2 regions of the Micromonospora echinofusca genome follow, and region 1 is predicted to be linked to the other one. Evidence: riboswitches for the same ligand, from Rfam matches in the RefSeq annotation. Region 1 holds a riboswitch; the other holds the start of a gene.
The links. Region 1 has a riboswitch for S-adenosylmethionine ahead of GA0070610_RS00335 (aminotransferase class V-fold PLP-dependent enzyme). Riboswitches for the same ligand answer to the same signal wherever they lie in the genome.
Positions count from the first base shown of each region.

Region 1 (4,817 bases):
GCGCAGGTCCGCGCGTCCCTCGGCCGGCCCCCGCTGCCAGGACGCGGGCTGCCGGGCGGCGCGGGTGAGCGCGGCACCGAGCGCGGCGGCGGGTTGGAGTTCCGCGTCGAGGTAGCCGCCCGACAGCGGGATCGCTCCTGCGGGCGGTAACGCCAGTAGCGCCTGCATCTCGTCCTCGCCCGGCCGGCGGGGGCCGAGCGCCACGGTCTGCCACGACAGGTCGGGCACCCGCCACTCGCGCGGCGGGGCGGCCACGAAGGTCCCCCTGCCCGACCGGGTCTCGATCAAACCCTCGGCCACGAGCTGTCGGATGGCCTCGGCGACGGTGACCGGCGAGGCGTGGTGGCGGGCGGTCAGCTCGCGTACCGAGGGCAGCCGCGTGCCGGGCTCGGCGACGGCGACGAGCCCGCGCAGATCTTGGCTGACGCGTTCGACTGCGTTACCGTCATTCATGAACGACAAGAGTAGCGCTACTGTCCGGAACGCGGTAACGGCGGACCGGACGGTCGGTCTCGCCCTCGGCGCGCTGGGCGTGCTCGCCTTCAGCATGTCGCTGCCCGCCACCCGCGTCGCCGTGCAGCAGCTCGACCCGTGGTTCGTCGCCTTCGGCCGGGCCGTCGGCGCGGGGCTGCTGGCGGTGGCGTACCTGCGACTCACCGCCGCCCCGCGCCCCACCCGCGCCCAGTGGCGGCGGCTGACCGTCGTCGCCCTCGGCGTCGTCGTCGGCTTCCCGCTGTTCACCTCGCTGGCGCTCATCACCCAGACCTCCGCGCACGGCGCGGTCGTCATCACCGTGCTGCCCGCCATGACGGCCGTGTTCGCCGTGCTGCGGGCCGGCGAGCGACCGCCGGCGCTGTTCTGGGTCGCGAGCGCCGGCGGGCTGCTGGCGGTGCTCGCCTTCCTCGGCGCCAGCGGTGCGGTGCGCGGTGCGCTCGCCCCGCCCGACCTGTTCCTGCTCGCGGCGGTCGTGCTCTGCGGCCTGGGATACGCCGAGGGCGGCGCGCTGGCCCGGGAGCTGGGTGGCGCCCGGACGATCTGCTGGGCGTTGCTGCTCTCCCTGCCGGTCACCGTGCCGGTCACGGTCGTCGCCGCCGTGGCCGCCCCACCGCACGCCGACGCCGTCACCTGGTCCGCGTTCGGATACCTCACCGCGGTCTCCATGTTCCTGGGCTTCTTCGCCTGGTACGCGGGCCTGGCCCGGGGCGGCGTCGCGCAGGTCGGCCAGATCCAGCTCGCGCAGCCGGTGCTCACCCTGCTCTGGTCGGCGCTGCTGCTGGGCGAGGCCGTCACCCCCGCCTCGATCGCGGCGGCGCTGGCGGTGCTGGCGTGCGTCGTGCTGATCCAGCGCACCCGCGGCCGCACGTTGGCACCCGTGGCGAAGCAGGCCTGACGGCTCCGCGCCGCCCGTCGGCCTCGCCCGCCGGCCCCGCGCGCCCGCCGGCCCGGCCGCCCGGCCTGCCGCTGCGGGCGGAGTGGGCTTCCGGGCCGGCCCGGCCGCCGCCCGGGCCCGTCAGGCCAGCGCGGCGAGGGCGGCGAGCAGCCGGTCCACGTGCCCGGTCGTGCTGCCCAGGCCGATGCTGGCCCGCAGGGCGGTCGGCGGCAGGTCCCGCCGGCCGCTGCGGGCGGCCGCCTCGTCGAGCAGCCGCCGGGCCAGCGGGTGGGCGCAGAAGAGGCCGTCGCGCACCCCGATGTCGTACGTCGCGGCCAGCTCCGCCGCCACCTGTGCCGAGTCCCGGCCACCACGAACGACACGATGCCCACCCGGGGCGCCGCCGGCCCGAACGTGCGCAGCTCCACCACGTGCGGCAGGGCCGCGACGCCCTCGCGCAGCCGGGTCAGCAGGGCCTGCTCGGCGTCGTGCAGGGCGACCCGGTCGGCGTCGGCCAGGGTGGCGCAGACCGCCGCCAGGGCGACCGCGCCGAGCAGGTTCGGGGTGCCCGCCTCGTGCCGGGCCGGGCCGGTCGCCCACCGTACGTCGTGGGTGGTGGCCCCGACGTGGCTGGTGGCGCCCCCGCCGGCCAGGTACGGCGGGGCGGCGTCCAGCCAGTCCGCCCGCCCGACGAGCACCCCCGCGCCGAAGGGCGCGTACAGCTTGTGGCCGGAGAGCGCGAGGTAGTCGACGTCGAGGTCGGCGACGTCGACCGGCACGTGCGGGGCGAGCTGCGCGGCGTCCACCGCGATCCGGGCCCCGTGCCGCCGGGCCACCCGGGCCAGCTCGGCCACCGGCCAGCGCTCGCCGGTCATGTTGCTGGCGGCGGTCACCGCCACCAGCACGGGCGGCCCGTGTCCGGCACCGGGGCGGGTGGGCCGGTGGCCGGCGGCGTCCGGCCTGCGCAGCTCGCCGAGCGCGGCGTCGAGCGCGCGTACCGCCCCGGCGGGCTCCCCGGGCACCGGCAGCCGCACCGAACCGCGCGGCCAGGGCAGCAGGTTGGCGTGGTGCTCCCCGCCGAAGGTGACCACCGTCGTGCCGGCGGGCAGCGCCCGGGCCAGCAGGTTCAGCGCGTCCGTGGTGTTGCGGGTGAAGACCACGTGGTCGCCGGCGCGGGCGCCGAGAAAGTCGCCGACCGTCTGCCGGGCGCGCTCGTAGGCGAGGGTGCAGCGCCGCGACAGCGCCCCGGCGCCGCGGTGCACGCTGGCGTACCAGGGCAGCAGCTCGGCCACCGCGTCGGCCGCGGCCCGCGCGCAGGGCGCGGTGGCCGCGTAGTCGAGGTTCACCTGCCCGGGTACGCCGAGCACGTCGAGCGGGCCGGCGACGGCGGGCGGCTGCGGCGCGGGCGGGGGTACGAGGGTGACGGTCACGGCCGACCTCCGGGGTCCAGGACCCCGGGTGGGCGCACACGGGCGGGGTCCGCGCTTGCCCGGCGCGCGGATCGGGCCGGGCCCGGTCATCACCCGGGGCACCCCACCGCGAACTCGACGAGGGTTGCCGGCCAGCAAGCCGGGGCTTGACGCTGGCGCTCGTGACCTGCCGGCAGCATAGCCGGGTCGATGCGACCGGACCAGCCGGCCGGGGATGGCTACGCTGACCGCATGGCCGACACCCCGCCCGGCGCGTCCCTGCCGTCGCCGACCGCGCCCGCCGTCCCGCCGCCCGGCGGGGCCGGGCCCCGGATGCCGCTGCGTCGGCTGGGGTGGCGTCGGGCCCTGGTGCTGGCCGGCACCGTCCTGTTCATCGCGGCGTGCGCGCTGTTCATGGTCTTCACGCTGGGGGAGAACCTGGGCGTCGAGGCGCTGCTGATCGGCGTGGTCGCCGCGATCCTCCCGGTTCCGGTGCTGGTGGGCTGTTTCCTCTGGCTGGACCGTTACGAGCCCGAACCCCTCAAGTACCTGATCTTCTGCTTCGCCTGGGGCGCGTTCGTCTCCACCGCGGCCTCGCTGACCGTCAACGAGTTCTCGGCCGGGCTGTTCGAGGACTGGGGGCTGCCGACCGCGCTGACCGCGGTGCTGGTGGCGCCCTTCATCGAGGAGCTGACCAAGGCCCTCGGGCCGATCCTGCTGCTGATCTTCCGCCGCCGGGAGATCTCCGGGATCACCGACGCCCTGGTCTACTGCGGGCTCTCCGCGGTCGGGTTCGCGATGGTGGAGAACATCCTCTACCTGGGCGGCTACGGCTACGCCAGCGGCGTGGAGCGGTACGGGCCGGCGACCGGCACCCAGCAGGTCATCGCCATCTTCATCGTCCGGATCCTGCTCTTCGGCTTCGCCCACCCGCTGTTCACCTCGATGACCGGGGTGGGGCTGGGCATCGCCGCGCGCGCCGCCGACCGGTGGGTGCGGGTGCTCGCGCCGCTCGCCGGCCTGCTCCTGGCGATGATGCTGCACGGGCTCTGGAACCTGCTGCCGACGCTCACCCAGGCCACCGGCGAGACGCTGATCATGCTGTACGGCTTCATCGGCGTGATGGTGCCGGTCTTCTTCGGCATGGTCGGGCTCGCCGTCTGGCTACGGGCCTGGGAGGGGCGGCTCACCGAGCGGACCCTGCCCGACTACGTCCGGGCGGGATGGCTCACCCCGCCGGAGGTGGCGGCGCTGAGCAGCCTGGGACGGCGGCACGCGGCCCGGGTGTGGGCCAAGCGGGTGGCCGGCGACGGCGGGTTGAAGGCGATGCGCGGCTACCAGTTCGCGGCGACCCGGCTGGCGCTGCTGCGCGACGGCGCGCTGCGCGGCCTGGACCGGCACCCGGCCGACCGGGAGCGGACCGCGCGGGAGGAACGGGAGCTGCTGGAGGCGATCGGCGCGTACCGGTCGTTCTTCGTGGGCCGGGACCCGCAGGTGCCGGTGGGGATCTGGGACGGGCAGCGCTACCACCTGCGCTTCCCGGACGGCACGCAGCGTTCGGTCGAGGCGCCGGACGAGCCCGTCGTGCCGATCCCGGTGGTGCTCGTCCCGCCGCCGCCCCCGGTGCACCCGGCCGGCTTCGGCCCGCCCGGCTGGTACGGCCAGCAGCCACCGGCGCCGTGGCACCCCGGTCACCACTGACGCGGACGCCGGGGGACCCCGGATCCGCGACCGGGGCCGCCCCGCTCGGGCCGGCCCCGGTCGTCAGGTCATCAGGCTGGTGAGGAAGTCACCGAGGCCCTGCGCCATCGCCATCAGTCCCGCCCCGATCGCCTTGAACATCTCCGCCGCGCCCTCCGGCCGGAAGGCCATGAAGTAGATCAGGAACGCGACGCTCCCCCAGAGCAGAATCTTCTTCACGAGTACCGGCATCGTCCCTCCCCAGGGCCGGTGGTGCGGCTGGCTTCCCGGCCGGGAGCGACGCAAACGGCACCGACGCCCTCATCCGGGCGGGTGGGGCGGGGACGGGATCAGAGGTA
Region 1 covers NZ_LT607733.1:66,780-71,596, forward strand. Annotated here, with positions in the region: gene GA0070610_RS00325 (aminotransferase-like domain-containing protein) at 1-453, opposite strand, end outside; gene GA0070610_RS00330 (DMT family transporter) at 452-1,390, shown strand; partial or broken gene GA0070610_RS00335 (aminotransferase class V-fold PLP-dependent enzyme) at 1,511-2,799, opposite strand; SAM riboswitch class IV at 2,846-2,966, opposite strand; gene GA0070610_RS00340 (PrsW family intramembrane metalloprotease) at 2,989-4,479, shown strand; gene GA0070610_RS30795 (hypothetical protein) at 4,543-4,710, opposite strand; gene GA0070610_RS00345 (GroES family chaperonin) at 4,809-4,817, opposite strand, start outside.

Region 2 (4,476 bases), 2.8 Mb from region 1:
TCGTCGTCGTCGGCGTCGCCGGAGGTGGCCTGCCGGCCGTGCCGCAGCCGCCGGTCGATCCAGTTGACGGCGTGCGTCAGCGGGACCGTCAACGTCAGGTAGAACAGCCCGGCCAGCAGCAGCGCCGACTGGTTGCCGGTGTTGGCCGCGTAGTCCTGCCCGATGCGGAACAGCTCGCGCTGGCTGGCCAGCAGGCCGAGGAAGTAGACCAGGCTGGAGTCCTTGATCAGCGCGATGAGCTGGTTCACCCAGGCCGGCAGCACCCGCCGGATCCCCTGCGGGACGATCACCAGGCGCATCGCCTCGCCCCAGGACAGGCCCAGCGCCCGGGCGCCCTCCAACTGCGCGGCCTCCACCGACTGGATGCCGGAGCGGAAGATCTCGCCGATGTAGGCCGCCGCGATCAGCGACAGGGCCAGGATGCCGAGGGGATACGGGTTGGGTCCCCACACCTGCATCCCCAGCGGCGCCAGGCCGACCCCGATGAGCAGGATCGTCGCCGCGGCCGGCAGGCCGCGGAACACGTCGGTGTAGACCCGCGCCGGCCACCGCAACCATCGCGTACGCGAGATGCCGGCGACGGCCAGCGCCATGCCGAGCACCGAGCCGAGCAGGGCGGCGGAGATCGCCAGGATCAGCGTGTTGGGCAGCCCCACCGTCAGCATCTCGGGCAGCGCCTCGCGCATGGAGTCCGCGTCGAAGAAGGTCTCCCACAGGGTGCTCAACGGATCCATCGTCGCTCCCACCGCCCCGCTCGCTCGTCGTCGCTACGTCTCAGGAGGTGGCCGACGCCGAGACCGACGCCGACGGCACCGGGACCGTGCCGCTGCCCGGCGTGAAGTCGGCCGGGATCGGCCGGCCCGGGTAGTACTGGGCCTGCAGACGGCTCCACGTGCCGTCGGCGATCACCTCGTCGAGGCCCTTGTCCAGCGCCTCGCGCAGCTTGTCGTTGCCCTTGGCGACCGCGTACGCCGTCGGGGCCGGGCTGAGCAGCGTGGCCGCCACCGTGATCTTGCCGCCGCTGCCGGCGGCCGAGGAGTCGCCGATCTCGGCGGGGGCGATCCAGGCGTCGGCCGTACCGGCCTTGAGCTGGTTGATCGCGCCGTTGTAGTCGGGCACCCGGACCGGATCGAGCCCCTCGCCGGTGGCGTAGTCGTCCTGGACGGTGCCCTGCACGACCACCACCCGCTTGCCGGCGAGCTGGTCGAAGCCGGTGATCGACGAGCCAGCCGGCACGTCGAGTCCGAAGTGGCCGAAGTCGTAGCCGTTGCCGAAGTCGACGGTCTTCTTGCGCGCCTCGGTGATCGTGATCGAGGAGCTGCCGACGTCGAACTTGCGGTTGTTGACCTGCGAGAGCAGGGCGGAGAAGTCGGTGCCGACGAACTCCACCTTCAGGCCGACCTTCTGCGCGACCGCGACGAGCAGGTCGTTGTCGAAGCCGGTGAACCTGCCGTCCTTGAGGTAGACGTTCGGCGGGGCGTCGGTGAGCGTGCCGGCGCGCAGCACGCCCGGCTGGAGCAGGCCGTACGGGTTGTCGGCCGCGCCGGCCGCGTCGTCGCCGCAGCCGGTCAGGGTGGTGGCGGCGAGGACGGCGGCCACGCCGAGGGCGGCGGCCCGGGTGAGGGACGAGAGGATGCGCACAGGTGTCTCCGATGAGGTGTCTCCGGCGACGGGCACGGGCGTGCGTCGCCGACGGTGCGCCCGATGGGCGTACCGCTGGGATGGTTCCGGGAAGAGGGGGCGCGCCTAGCGCGCGTCGCCGGGGCGACAGGAGGTGGCGCAGACCCGCATCATGTCGATGTGGCGGCGCCGCGTCAGCGCCGGCGACGCCGGTGCCACGGCGGGAACCGCCGGTGGGGGGAAGGTGCGCAGGGACATGGCTCTCCTCGGTCGGTGTCGACCTGGGAACCAGGCCGCGCTTGCACCGGAGCCGCTCCGATGCCTGGTCTTCACCCGGGGCACCCCTGCGCGGACGAGGGTTGCCGGCCAGCGAGCCGGGGCTTGACGCTGGCGCTCATGACCTGCCGACGAGGCTAGCAGCCCGCCACGCCGGGCCGTCCAGCCGTTATGACCACCCTCACGCGCTCCCGCCGCCCCCGGGGTGGTCCCGGTCACTCCTCGATCGCCCCGCCGACGCGGCGCAGGTGCTGCCGGAAGGTGAGCCCGGGCTCGGCGGCGCGACGGGCCAGGTAGTCGGCGAAGGCGGTCTGCTCCCGCAGCGTCTCCCCGGCACGGATGCGCCGGGCCTGGAGCCGTTCGACGGTGCCGATGCGCTCCGCCGCCGCGAACAGCTCCGCGGCCCGCGCGGCGGGCAGGAACAGCAGCCCGTCGTCGTCGGCGACGACGAGGTCGTCGGCGGTCACCAGGTGCGGCCCCACCCGGGCGCTGGTGAGCGTCTCCGCCTCCCGCGGGTCGAGCCGGGCCGGCCCTGCCGGCAGGCTGCCGTAGCTGAAGACCGGCAGGCCGATCTCCACCAGCTCCGGCGTGTCCCGGTGCAGGCCCCAGACGACGAGGCCGGCGATCCCGGCCGCGACGCCCTCCAGGACCGCCAGGTCACCGACGCACGCCTCGTCGCTCCGGCCGCCGTTGTCGATGACGAGGACGTCACCGGGGGCGGCGGTGCCGTACGCCTCCAGGAACACGTCCACGCTGCCGTGATGGCGCACCGGCAGCACCCGGCCCACGAGGCGGTGACCGGGCACGACCGCCCGGATCCCGGCCGGCGCCGCGCGCGGGGGCACGCCGAGGCGTACGCAGGCGTCGGCGATCAGCGGGGTGGACAGCTCGGCGAAGCGCTCCCGCATGACGTCCTCCCGGCGGCGTGGTGGTTCGTGGGTCGTCATCGTAGGGAGCACGGGTGCCGACGCGGCGAGGTCCAATCCGGTGCCGCTGGCTCGGACCTAGACTGTCCACGTGATCCCGATCGAGGCCGTCGCCGTCGCCTACGGCCGCTGGATCACCCCCGACCTGCCGCTGTACGGCAACGACCACCAACGCTCCGACTTCGCTCCCTGACCGGCCCGGTGCCACGCCGCCCGCCGTTCACCTCCGCCACACCTTCGGGAGCGCTCCGCCATGCCCACACCCGACCACACCGGCGTCGTACCACCCGCCGCCGCCGACCCCACCGACACCTCCGCCGTCGCGGTGCTCCGGGCGCCACGGGCCGCCCGGGTCCTGGCGGCCAGCCTGCTCGGCCGGATCCCGCTCGGCGCGGCCCCGCTGGCCCTGCTGGTGTTCGCCCGCGAGACGATGACGCTGACCGTCGCGGGCCTGCTCGTCGGCGCGTTCACCGCCGGCACCGCCGTGGGCCAGCCGATGCTCGCCCGGATGGCGCAGCGCTGGCGACAGCCGCCGGTGCTGTGGCTGTCCGTGACGGCGTCGACGATCGGCTTCGCCCTCACCGCCGCGCACGTGAACCTGCCGGTGACGGTGTGCGCCGCCGCCCTGGCCGGGGCGGGCGCGCCGCCGTTCGAGTCGTGCCTGCGGGTGCTCTGGCGCGACCTGCTCCCCGCGCACCGCGTGCAGACCGCGTACACCCTGGACATCGCCGTCCAGGAGCTGATCTTCATCCTCGGCCCGGTGGTCACGCTCGCCGCCGTGGGCCTGGCCGGCCCGGCCGGCGGCCTGGCCGCCGCCGCGCTCCTGCAGGCCGTCGGCACCGCGTGGTTCGCCACGACCGACGCGGTGCGTCGCTGGCGGGGCGAGTCGGCCGCACGCCACTGGGCCGGGCCGCTGCGTGCCGGCCGGCTCCGGCTGGTGCTCGGCGCGTTGCTGCTGGTCGGCGCGGCGGTGGGCAGCGTGACGGTCGCCGCGACCGGATACGCCGAGGCGGCCGGAGCCCGGTCCTGGGCGGGCTGGCTGCTCGCCGCGCAGGCCACCGGGGCGCTGGTCGGCGGCCTGCTCTACGTACGCTTCGGCGGGCTGCGCCGGCACGCCACGCTGCCCCGCGCGGTCGGCGTCTTCGCCGTCGGCTACCTGCCGTTGCTGCTCACCCCGACCCCGGCCGCGATGCTGGGGCTGATGGCGGTCAGCGGGCTCGCGCTGCCGGCGCTGCTGACCATCGCCTTCGTCGCGATCGACGACGTGGCTCCCACCGGCACGGTGGCCGAGGCGTTCGCGTGGGCGGCGACGGCGTTCTCGGTGGGCAGCGCGGGCGGCGCGGCGGTGGCCGGTGCCGTGCTGGACGCGGCGGGGGAGGTGACCGTCGGCTTCCTGATCGCCCCGCTGAGCGCCGTCGCGGCGTGCGGGATCGCGCTGGCCGCCACCCGCGCCGCCGGCGGCGGTCGGTCGGCGAGCTGATCGAGGGGCCGGTCCCCGGGGCGCCGGGGTCGGGCTCAGACCCCGGCCGCCGACTCCTCGGCTGGCTGGCCCGGCTGTCCGGGTACGACCGCCGCCGGCACCCGCGGCAGCGTGAACACGAAGCGGGTCCCGTCGCGGTACGCCTCGTCCAGGCTCAACGTCCCGCCGTGGTAC
Region 2 covers NZ_LT607733.1:2,863,042-2,867,517, forward strand. Annotated here, with positions in the region: gene GA0070610_RS12510 (amino acid ABC transporter permease) at 1-734, opposite strand, end outside; gene GA0070610_RS12515 (ABC transporter substrate-binding protein) at 775-1,641, opposite strand; SAM riboswitch class IV at 1,911-2,022, opposite strand; gene GA0070610_RS12520 (RraA family protein) at 2,112-2,843, opposite strand; gene GA0070610_RS12525 (MFS transporter) at 3,076-4,302, shown strand; gene GA0070610_RS12530 (sensor histidine kinase) at 4,338-4,476, opposite strand, start outside.
Region 2: another riboswitch for S-adenosylmethionine. It lies ahead of GA0070610_RS12515 (ABC transporter substrate-binding protein); the one in region 1 lies ahead of GA0070610_RS00335 (aminotransferase class V-fold PLP-dependent enzyme).